3 linked regions of the Polymorphobacter megasporae genome follow. The protein of the gene in region 1 interacts with the protein of each later gene in a pairwise test. Links are inferred from orthologs where the notes say so. Each region holds a gene or a part of one and is shown in the gene's direction. Other genes may lie near its edges.

What was found.
Region 2: the proteins of KTC28_RS18340 (region 1) and KTC28_RS00035 interact in binary tests that used the Escherichia coli proteins (3 or more experiments, as listed by UniProt). The link is inferred for Polymorphobacter megasporae from one-to-one orthologs.
Region 3: the proteins of KTC28_RS18340 (region 1) and KTC28_RS17270 interact in binary tests that used the Escherichia coli proteins (3 or more experiments, as listed by UniProt). The link is inferred for Polymorphobacter megasporae from one-to-one orthologs.

Annotation. Positions count from the first base shown.
Region 1 is NZ_CP081848.1:3,940,597-3,945,770, forward strand. The notes cover bases 846-4,119. They hold KTC28_RS18340 ([protein-PII] uridylyltransferase), read left to right. Parts: upstream 846-1,156; coding sequence 1,157-3,919; downstream 3,920-4,119. Other genes in these bases: KTC28_RS18335 (aldo/keto reductase), read right to left, coding at 846-1,095. Outside these bases: KTC28_RS18330 (aspartyl/asparaginyl beta-hydroxylase domain-containing protein), read right to left, coding at 1-49; more of KTC28_RS18335, read right to left, coding at 46-845; KTC28_RS18345 (cupin domain-containing protein), read right to left, coding at 4,316-4,795; KTC28_RS18350 (Gfo/Idh/MocA family protein), read right to left, coding at 4,795-5,174.
Region 2 is NZ_CP081848.1:3,664-6,430, reverse strand. It holds KTC28_RS00035 (P-II family nitrogen regulator), read left to right. Parts: upstream 1-1,098; coding sequence 1,099-1,437; downstream 1,438-2,767. Other genes in the region: KTC28_RS00030 (ammonium transporter), read left to right, coding at 1,454-2,767; KTC28_RS00040 (patatin-like phospholipase family protein), read left to right, coding at 157-954; KTC28_RS00045 (putative signal transducing protein), read left to right, coding at 1-160. UniProt on the Escherichia coli protein: Involved in the regulation of nitrogen metabolism. Regulates the activity of its targets by protein-protein interaction in response to the nitrogen status of the cell.
Region 3 is NZ_CP081848.1:3,711,320-3,714,020, forward strand. It holds KTC28_RS17270 (P-II family nitrogen regulator), read left to right. Parts: upstream 1-1,032; coding sequence 1,033-1,371; downstream 1,372-2,701. Other genes in the region: KTC28_RS17260 (MFS transporter), read left to right, coding at 1-80; KTC28_RS17265 (SDR family oxidoreductase), read left to right, coding at 94-870; glnA (type I glutamate--ammonia ligase), read left to right, coding at 1,413-2,701. UniProt on the Escherichia coli protein: P-II indirectly controls the transcription of the glutamine synthetase gene (glnA). P-II prevents NR-II-catalyzed conversion of NR-I to NR-I-phosphate, the transcriptional activator of GlnA. When P-II is uridylylated to P-II-UMP, these events are reversed.

The DNA of each region.
Region 1 (5,174 bases):
GGCTCAGTGCGGCGACCCCCTGCCCGGCGGCGGCGGCGAGGTCGGTCATTCGGCACCCCGCGGCGGCGGATTGAGCTGGCCGCGGCGGAACGCGCCCTGGTTGGCGATCATCCAGCCGGGATATTCGGGCGGCAGCGCACTCGCCGTGCCGAGCGCGGCGAGATCATCGGGGGTCAGCACGATCGTGCACGCGCCGATGTTGTCGCTGAGCTGGTCGGGCCGTTTCGCGCCGACGATGACGCTCGTGACGACCGGCTGGTGGAGCAGCCACGCGATCGCGACCTGCGCCACGCTCGCCCCATGCGCCTCGGCGATCGGCCGCATCGCATCGATCACCGCGCCTGCGCGCGCCTTCGGCACCGGCAGGCCCGCACCGTCACCCTTGAGCCGTCCGTCTTCCGGCGCGCCGTCGCGATATTTGCCCGACAACAGCCCCCCGGCGAGCGGCGACCAGACCATCAGCCCGACGCCTTCGGCCTTGAGCATCGGCACGATCTCGCGTTCGAGGTCGCGGGTCGCCAGCGTGTAGAACGCCTGGAGCGAGGCGAAGCGCGCGAGGCCGTGCCGCTCGCTCAGCCCCAACGCCTTCATCACCTGCCACGCCGCCCAGTTTGACACGCCGACATAGCGGACGCGGCCCGAGGCGACGATCGCGTCGAGGCCGCGAAGCTGTTCTTCGATCGGCGTCGCGGCGTCGAAGCCGTGGATCTGGTACAGGTCGATGTGGTCGAGGCCGAGACGGGCGAGGCTCGCGTCGACCGCATTCATCAGGTGATAGCGCGAGGTGCCGCGCCCGTTCGGGTTGCCGGTCATCTGGCCGAACGCCTTGGTCGCGACGACGATCTCCTCGCGCCGGATGCCGAGGTTCCTGAGCGCCGCGCCGGCGATCTCCTCCGACTTGCCGCTCGCATAGACGTCGGCGGTATCGATGAAGTTGATGCCCGAATCGATTGCGGTTTTGACCATCGCATCGGCATCGCTCTGGCCGAGCCCGCCCATGTTTTTCCACATCCCCTCGGTCCCGCCGAAGGTCATCGTCCCGAGCGCGAGTTCGGACACGAACAGGCCGGTCCGGCCAAGGGGATTATATCGCATGATCGGGAACTCCGCGCGCGCCGATGTGGCGTTGCGAGCGGTTTGCCCCTATCTGCGCTGCATGTCACCCCGCTTCGACCAGCTCACGAACCGGCGCGCGATCATCGATCGACGCGTCGTCGGCGACGCCCTTGCCGCCGCCGCCGAAGCCGGGCGGGCGAGCGAGGCGCGCCGCGACGCCGCTGCCGCGATCCTCAAGGCCGCGCTCGCCGAGGGCCGTGCCGAGATCCGCCGCCGCCTCCACGAACACCCTTCGCGCGGGCTCGACAGCGCGGCATCGGGAGCCTTCCTGACCGACCAGCTGCTCCGGCTGATCTTCGACTTCACCACGACCGCGCTTTATCCCAAGCCCAACCCGACCGCCGCCGAGCGGCTGACGCTGATCGCGGTCGGCGGCTATGGCCGCGGCGAGATGGCGCCGTTCTCCGACGTCGACATCATGTTCCTCACCCCGTGGAAGCAGACCGGCTGGGGCGAGCAGGTCATCGAGACGATTCTGTACCTGCTGTGGGACCTTGGGATGAAGGTCGGCCACTCGACGCGGTCGCTCGACGACATGATCCGCATGGCGAAGTCCGACCTGACGATCCGCACGGCGCTGCTCGAGGCGCGCTACGTCTGGGGCGACCAGCCGCTGTACGACGAGGCGGCGGCACGCTTCAAAAAGGAGATCGTCACCGGCACCGCGCGCGCCTTCATCGCCGACAAACTCGCCGAGCGCGACGCGCGCCACCACCGCATGGGCGACAGCCGCTACGTCGTCGAGCCCAATTTGAAGGAGGGCAAGGGAGGCCTGCGCGATCTCCACACGCTCTTCTGGATCGGCAAATACGCATACCAGGTCCAGTCGGTCGCCGAGCTCGTCGGCAAGGGTCTGCTGACCGCGACCGAGCTGCGCCAGTTCCTCAAGGCCGAGAATTTCCTGTGGGCGGTGCGGTGCAACCTCCACGATATCGCCGGTCGCGCCGAGGAACGCCTGACTTTCGACGTCCAGCGCGAGCTGAGCACCCGGCTGCGCTATACCGAGCGCGCCGGCATGTCGGCGATCGAGCGCTTCATGCGCCACTATTTCCTCGTCGCGCGGCAGGTCGGCGACCTGACCGGGCTGTTCCTCGCGCATCTCGACGACAGCTTCGGCAAGGGCGCGTGGTTCCCCAAGCTCGTCCGGCGGCCGCGCAAGCTCAACGGCTTCACCACGCGGTCGGGGCGGATCGGGGTGCCGAACGATACCTTCTTCCGCGACGACCCGGTCCGGTTGATCGAGATGTTCGCGCTGGCGAACAGCGCGGGCCTTGAAATCCACCCGCTGGCGATGCGCCAAGCCGGGCGCGACGCCGGGCTGATCACCGAGAAGATCCGCCGCGATCCGCGTGCCAACGCGCTGTTCATGGACGTGCTGACGAGCCACATCGACCCCGAGACGACGCTCCGCTGGATGAGCGAAGCGGGAGTGTTCGGGCGCTTCATTCCCGACTTCGGGCGTGTCGTCGCGCAAATGCAGTACGACATGTACCACCACTATACCGTCGACGAGCATACGATCCGCGCGATCGGGCTCGTCGCCAAGATCGAGAACGGCGAGCTCCAGGCCGACCATCCGCAGTCGGTCAAGGTCATCCGCCAGCTTGTCTCGCGCCGCGTCCTGTACGTCGCGGTCATGCTCCACGATATCGCCAAGGGGCGCGGTGGCGACCACAGCGAACTCGGCGCCGACATCGCGCTGCATCTGTGCCCGCGGCTCGGACTGTCACCTGCCGAGACCGAGACGGTGGCGTGGCTCGTCCGCTACCACCTGCTGATGTCGTCGACCGCGTTCAAGCGCGACCTGTCCGACTATAAGACGATCGTCGACTTCACCGACATCGTCGCCTCGCCCGAGCGGCTGCGGCTGCTGCTCATCCTGACCGTCGTCGATATTCGCGCGGTCGGGCCGAACGTCTGGAACAACTGGAAGGGTCAGCTCCTCCGCGACCTCTACGACGCCGCCGAGGAGGTCCTCCGTCTCGGCCACAAGCAGAACGGCCGTGCCGAACGCATCGCGGCAAAACAGGCAGCGCTGGCGAAGGAACTCGAGTGGCCCGCCGCCGAGTTCGCCGCGTACGCCAAGCGCCATGCCGACCCATACTGGGTCGCTGAATCGCCCGAAGTCCTGTTCCGCAACGCCTGCCTCGTCGAACGGTCGGACGCCGCCAAGGCCCCGCTGTCGATTGCGATGGAGGTCGACGCCGCGATGGGGACGACGCTCGTCACCGTCTACGCCGCCGACCATCCTGGGCTGTTCTACCGGATCGCCGGGGCGATATCGCTCGGTGGGGCGAACATCCTCGACGCGCGCATCCACACCACCCGCGACGGCCAGGCGCTCGACAATTTCGTCGTCGCCGACCCGTTGGGGCGACCGTTCGCCGAACCCGAGCAGCTTGCGCGGCTCAAGCGCTCGATCGAGGACGTGCTGCTCGGCAAGATCCGCCTCGCCGACCGCCTCGCCGCCCGCCCCCTCGCCCGCCGCCGCGCCGAGGCGTTCCGCGTCGAGCCCAACGTCCTGATCGATAACCGCGCGTCGAACCGCTACACCGTGCTTGAGGTCAACGCGCTCGATCGCCCGGCGCTGTTGTGGTCGCTGACGCACGCGCTGTTCTCGGCGCGGCTGGCGATCCAGTCGGCGCACATCGCGACCTACGGCGAGCGCGCGGTCGACGTGTTCTATTTGACCGATCTGACCGGCGAGAAGATCGACAATGCGGCACGGCTCAAGACGCTGGAGAAGCGGCTGTTGGAGCTGGCGTCGGGCGAGACCGCCCCGGCGATGATCGCGGCGGAATAACACCTTCTCCTCCCCTCCCCTTCAGGGGAGGGGCCGGGGGTGGGGGAGTCGCCACGAGTTCCTTTGCTCGTAACCGCCCCACCCCCGGGCCGGCGCAAGCGCGCCGTCTCTCGCCCCTCCCCTGAAGGGGAGGGGAGGACCGCGCCTCATCGCGCGCACCTGTTTCCGCGGCAGATTTCGCTAAGTTCAAAATAAGTTCACACAAAACGCATGCGTTTTTCGCTCCCGCTTACCGGCGGAAATTCGCGATCGCCTGACAATGAGAAAGAACACGCATCGCCGCCCGGTGGCGACTCGATTGCGGCGACCATAAGCGCAATCGGCGGGTGTAGGACAGCGCGGGATGCGTCGGTGCCAGGGCACCAGACGATCGCGATCGACCGCGGCGGTCTCGCGTCAGGGCTCGGAAGCGACCTTGGTCCCGAGCAGCACCAGCCGGTCGCCAGTAATACCGAACCAGTGCGGAACACCTGCCGGGATCAGAATCACGTCCCCCGGCGCGAGCGGACGCGTGGTTCCGCCGATGATCCGTGCTCCCTCGACCAGATCGGGCTTGACCGTGACCGGCTGCTCGAGCGTGCCGCCCGAGACGAGCGTGCCGGCACCCGCGATGACCGTCGCATATTCGGCCTGATCGGGATGGACCGCCGGTCGCGCCGGTTTTCGCCAGATCTCGATCGCGGCGACAGTCGCGCCGCTACGCAGCAGCGGCTTCCATGCAAACCCCTGCTCCGGCGTCATCGCCTGCGTCATTGCCGCGACCTGCGCGGCTATGTCGGCCGCAGCAGCAAATCCCGTCGGATCGACCGGGGTCTGCGCCGACGCCCCCGGTGCCAGCGCGAATGCAACGAGAAGGCCTGCGCCGAGCCACCGCATCACGCGCGGCCGTCCAGCCGGATCGTCCGCCCCTCGCGTGCCGAACGATAGATTGCCGCGATGATCCGCATGTCGCGCAGGCCTTCCTCTCCCGACACGATCGGTTCCGCACCCGAGCGGACGCACTGCGCGAGATGATCGAGCTGGCCGGCAAACTGGGTCTTTCCCGGACCCGGCGGCGGCATGATCTCGCGCTCGCGGCCATCCTGGCCGAGCCACATGTGGTTGCCGTCGTAGCGGGTGGCCGGCTCGAGCTCGATCCGTCCCTGGTCGCCCATCAACAGGACGTGGTTCTGGTTGGCGCTATACATCGACTGGCAACCGGCGATCGCGCCCGACGGGAATTCGAGCGTCCACTCGATGATGTCCTCGACCTCGG
Region 2 (2,767 bases), 3.9 Mb from region 1 along the record:
GTTCGACGGCGGCATCGCCTCGGTCATCGGCAGCGGGCTGTCGGGGGTCCGGCTGATGGTCGACGAGGCCGACGAGCCCGCCGCCCGCGCCCTGCTCGACGACCTCGAAGCTGCAGCAGAGGCGTCTGGTGCCGCCGTCGCGGACGACGCCGCACCGTGAAACGCGCATTGGCGCTCGGCGGCGGAGCGGGGCTCGGCTGGGCGCATATCGGGGTGCTGCGCGAACTGACTGCGCGTGGCGTGACGATCGACGCGATCGCGGGAACCTCGATCGGCGCGATCGCCGCGGTCTGCCTCGCTGCCGACCGCCTCGGCGTCCTCGAGGACCTGGCGCGGTCGACCGGCGGGCGGCAGGTGATGCGCTACATTGACGTCGATTTGCGCCGCGGCTCGCTTCTCGGCGGGCGCGCGGTCGCACGCGAACTCCTCCGCCATTTCGGTCACGCCGAGCTGCAGGACCTGTTCATCCCGTGCGCCGTCGTCGCCGCCGATCTCATCACCGGCCACGAAGTCGTGATGACGCGCGGCTCGGTCGTCGAGGCGGTCCGCGCGTCGATCGCAATCCCCGGCATCTTCCCGCCACTCCGCCGCAGCGGGCAGGTCCTCGTCGACGGCGGCGTCGTCACGCCGGTCCCGGTCCGCGCCGTCCGCGCCTTGAGCACCGCGCCGGTCATCGCGATCAACCTCCAGGGCGACTATTTGCGCCGCGCCGAGAAGGGGCTGCCCGCGCGATTGCGCATCCTGACGCCGATGCGCGTCGGCCGCGCCGGGATCAGTTTGCTCCTCGCCGAACTCGCACGGAAGTCGCTGCTGCTCGACCCGCCCGACCTCGAACTCGCGCTCCCGGTCGGGCACTTCCACGTCCGCAACTTCACCAAGGCCAACGAACTGATCGACATCGGTGCCGCCGCTGTTGCCGAAGCGTGGCCGGAGATCGTCGCGCTCGACGCCTGATAATCGGGCATCCGGCTCTGGCTGCCACATTTTTCATCACCGCATTGTTACCGCTCCCGCCCGCCATTGCTGCGTTGCAACAGCGTTAACGCTTTTGGCACGGCCCTTGCATCGCTTCGGGTTCAAGGGGCCGGGAGGGCAGCAGTGAAACTCGTCATCGCGATCATCAAACCGTTCAAGCTCGACGAGGTTCGCGAGGCGCTGACCGCCGCCGGGGTGCAGGGCATGACGGTGTCGGAGGTCAAGGGCTTCGGCCGCCAGAAGGGGCAGACCGAAATCTACCGCGGCGCCGAATACACGACGAACATGGTCCCCAAGATCAAGATCGAGGTCGTCGTCACCGACGAGCAGGTCGCCAGCGTCGTCGAGACGATCCAGCAGACCGCGCACACCGGCAGCATCGGCGATGGCAAGATCTTCGTTGCCGATATCGCCAGCGCCGTGCGGATCCGCACCGGCGAAACCAACGAAACCGCGCTTTAAGGGGGTGCAGGCAACCATGAAACTCAGTCTGAAGAACCTTATCGCGCCGGGGGTTGCCGCCGTCACGGCAATCACGCTGGCGACGCCCGCCTGGGCCGCCGCGGCGCTGATCAAGGCGCCGACCGCGCTTCAGCAGGCCGACATGTCGAACAAGGGCGACACGTCGTGGATGCTCGTGTCGACGCTGCTCGTGCTGATGATGTCGGTGCCGGGCCTCGCGCTGTTCTACGGTGGCCTCGTGCGGACCAAGAACATGCTCAGCGTGCTGATGCAGGTCTTCATGATCGTTTCGATCGTCGCGGTGATCTGGTGCTGCTGGGGCTATTCGGAGGCCTTCACCCCCGGGCCGACGCAGTTCTTCGGCGGCCTGTCCAAGGCCATGCTGATGGGCGTGTCGTCGTCGACCTACGCCGCGACCTTCTCGAACAATGTCTACATCCCTGAATATGCGTACGTCGTCTTCCAGATGACCTTCGCGTGCATCACCCCGGCGCTGATCGTCGGGGCGTTCGCCGAGCGGGTGAAGTTCTCCTCGCTGATGGTCTTCGTCGTGCTGTGGATGACGATCGTTTACTTCCCGATCGCGCACATGGTCTGGTACTTCGCCGGACCGGACTTCCTGCCCGATGCCAAGACCGACGCGGGCTTCCTGTTCAACATGGGCGCGCTCGACTTCGCCGGTGGCACCGTCGTCCACATCAACGCCGGGATCGCGGGCCTCGTCGGCTGCATCATGATCGGCAAGCGCCTCGGTTACGGCAAGGAAGCCACCCCGCCGCATTCGCTGACGATGACGATGATCGGCGCCAGCCTGCTGTGGGTGGGCTGGTTCGGGTTCAACGCAGGGTCGAACCTCGAAGCGAACGGCGTCACCGCGACGGCGTTCATCAACACCTTCGTCGCCACCGCCGCCGCCGCGATCAGCTGGGCGCTCGTCGACCAGATCGTCCACGGCAAGCCGTCGATGCTCGGCGCCGCCTCGGGAGCCGTCGCCGGACTGGTGGCGATCACCCCGGCCAGCGGGTTCGCCGCGCCGATGACGTCGATCGTCCTCGGCTTCGTCGTCTCGCCGATCTGCTTCTTCTTCGTCTCGACCGTGAAGTCGAAGTTCAAGTACGACGACACGCTCGACGTCTTCGGGGTCCACTGCATCGGCGGGATCGTCGGCGCACTGGCAACCGCAGTCGTCGCCGCGCCGATGCTCGGCGGGCAGGGCACGATCGACTACACCGTGTTCCCCTATGCCGCGATCAAGCCCGAGGACTACAGCATCGTGTCGCAGCTGTTCATCCAGGTGAAGGCGGTCGTCCTGACCCTGCTGTGGTCGGGC
Region 3 (2,701 bases), 230 kb from region 1 along the record:
TCGTACTCGCAATCCGCTGGCTTCCTGCTGCCGAGGCAAGCCGCGTCGAGCGCGCCCGCGCCGCCGGCGAACCGATTTAAAGGACCCAAGACCATGAAGATCGCAGACCTGTTTTCCGTTGCCGGCAAGGTCGTCGTCATCACCGGCGGCAGCCGCGGCATCGGCGAGATGATCGCCCGCGCCTATGTCGAGAACGGTGCCAAGGTCTACATCACCGCGCGCAACGCGGCGGTGTGCGACGGGCTCGCCGCCGAGCTGTCGAAGTCGGGCGAGTGCATCTCGATCCCCGCCGACCTATCGAAGATGGACGAGATCGAGCGCTTCGCCACCGCGCTCGAAGCCCGCGAAAGCAGGATCGACGTGCTGTTCAACAATGCCGGGGCGAGCTGGGGCGCGCCGTTCGATTCGTTCCCCGAAAGCGGCTGGGACAAGATCGTCGACCTGAACGTCAAGTCGCTGTTCTTCCTCACCCAACGCCTCGTCAAACTGCTTGAAGCCGCCGGGAGCGTCGACGACTTCGCCCGCGTCATCAACATCGGCTCGATCGACGGGATGCACGTCAGCAATATCGAGACGTACAGCTATGCCGCGTCGAAGGCCGCCGTCCTCCATCTGACCAAGATGATGGCGAAGAACCTCGCGAGCCGCCATATCGCCGTGAACGCGATCGCCCCGGGCTATTTCCCGTCGAAGATGACCGCCGCGATCCCCGAGGAGTGGGCCGCTGCCTCGGTCGCGGCGACCCCGATGAAGCGGATCGGCAATCCCACCGACATGGCCGGCGTTGCGCTCTACCTCGGCTCGAAGGCGAGCGGCTTCGTCTGCGGCAGCATCATCGCGGTCGACGGCGGGTACGCGACGACGGTCTGATCGATCGTCCCCGGCTTCGGCGATCATAAGCCCGAAAATCAGGCACATGCCGCCGCGTTAGGCATGATATCGCGCTGAAAAATCGTGCTGCACCCGCGAAATCCCCCGTTCACCGGCTGGCACGGCCTGTGCTAGGCTATGGTAAAGGGTGGACCCGCGCGCGTGAAAAAAATCGAAGCCGTCATCAAGCCGTTCAAGCTCGACGAGGTTAAGGAGGCGCTCCACGAGGTCGGCGTCAGCGGCATCACTGTCACCGAAGCCAAGGGCTTCGGCCGCCAGAAGGGCCACACCGAGCTCTATCGCGGCGCCGAATATGTCGTCGACTTTCTGCCGAAGGTTCGCCTCGAAGTCGTCGTCGATGACGACCAGGCCGACCGCGTCGTCGAAGCGATCGCCAACGCGGCGCGCACCGGGCGCATCGGCGACGGCAAGATCTTCGTCTCGACGATCGACGCCGCCGTTCGCATCCGCACCGGAGAGCGCGACTCCGACGCGATCTAATCTTTCATCCGTCAAACACCACACCTGAGCGAGGGAACACCATGGCCGAAACCGCAGCATCCGTCCTCGACATGATCAAGGAAAAGGAGATCGAGTGGGTCGATCTTCGCTTCACCGACCCCAAGGGCAAGTGGCAGCACCTGACGATGGTCGCGGGCGTCGTCGACGAGGACATGCTGTCGGACGGCTTCATGTTCGACGGCTCGTCGATCGACGGCTGGAAGGCGATCAACGAGTCGGACATGATACTCATGCCCGACCTCGACGCGACGTACATCGACCCGTTCTCCGCCACCCCGATGCTCATCCTGATCTGTGACATCGTCGAGCCGTCGACCGGCCAGCTGTACGGCCGCGACCCGCGCTCGACCGCCAAGCGCGGCGAGGCGTATCTCAAGTCGACCGGCATCGGGGACACGATCTATATCGGGCCGGAAGCCGAATTCTTCGTCTTCGACGACGTCCGCTGGAAGCTCGGCTACAACGTCGGCAGCTACGAGCTCGACGACATCGAACTGCCGACCAACACCGGCACCAAGTATGACGAAGGCAACATGGGCCACCGCCCGCGCGTCAAGGGCGGCTATTTCCCCGTCGCGCCGGTCGACAGCGCGGTCGACCTTCGCGCCGAGATGGTCTCGACGATGCTCGAAATGGGCCTGCCGTGCGACAAGCACCACCACGAGGTCGCCGCCGCGCAGCATGAACTCGGCCTGACCTTCGGCACGCTGACGACGACCGCCGACCGGATGCAGGTGTACAAGTACGTCGTCCACCAGGTCGCGCACGCCTACGGCAAGACCGCGACGTTCATGCCGAAGCCGATCAAGGACGACAACGGCAGCGGCATGCACACCCACCTGTCGATCTGGAACGGCAAGACCCCGTTGTTCGCCGGCGACGGTTACGCCGGCCTGTCGGAGATGGCGCTGTACTTCATCGGTGGCATCATCAAGCACGCCAAGGCTTGCAACGCTTTCACCAACCCATCGACCAACAGCTACAAGCGGCTGGTCCCGGGCTTCGAAGCGCCGGTGCTGCTCGCTTACTCGAGCCGCAACCGCTCGGCGTCGTGCCGCATTCCGTACGGCACCGGCGGCAAGTCAAAGCGCGTCGAAGTCCGCTTCCCCGACGCAATGGCGAACCCGTACCTCTGCTACACCGCGCTGCTGATGGCGGGCCTCGACGGCATCGAGAACAAGATCCACCCCGGCCAGCCGATGGACAAGAACCTGTACGACCTGCCGCCGCGTGAACTGAAAAAGGTCCCGACGGTGTGCGCGTCGCTGCGTGAGGCGTTGGGGGCTTTGGATCGCTCGCGCGCGATCTT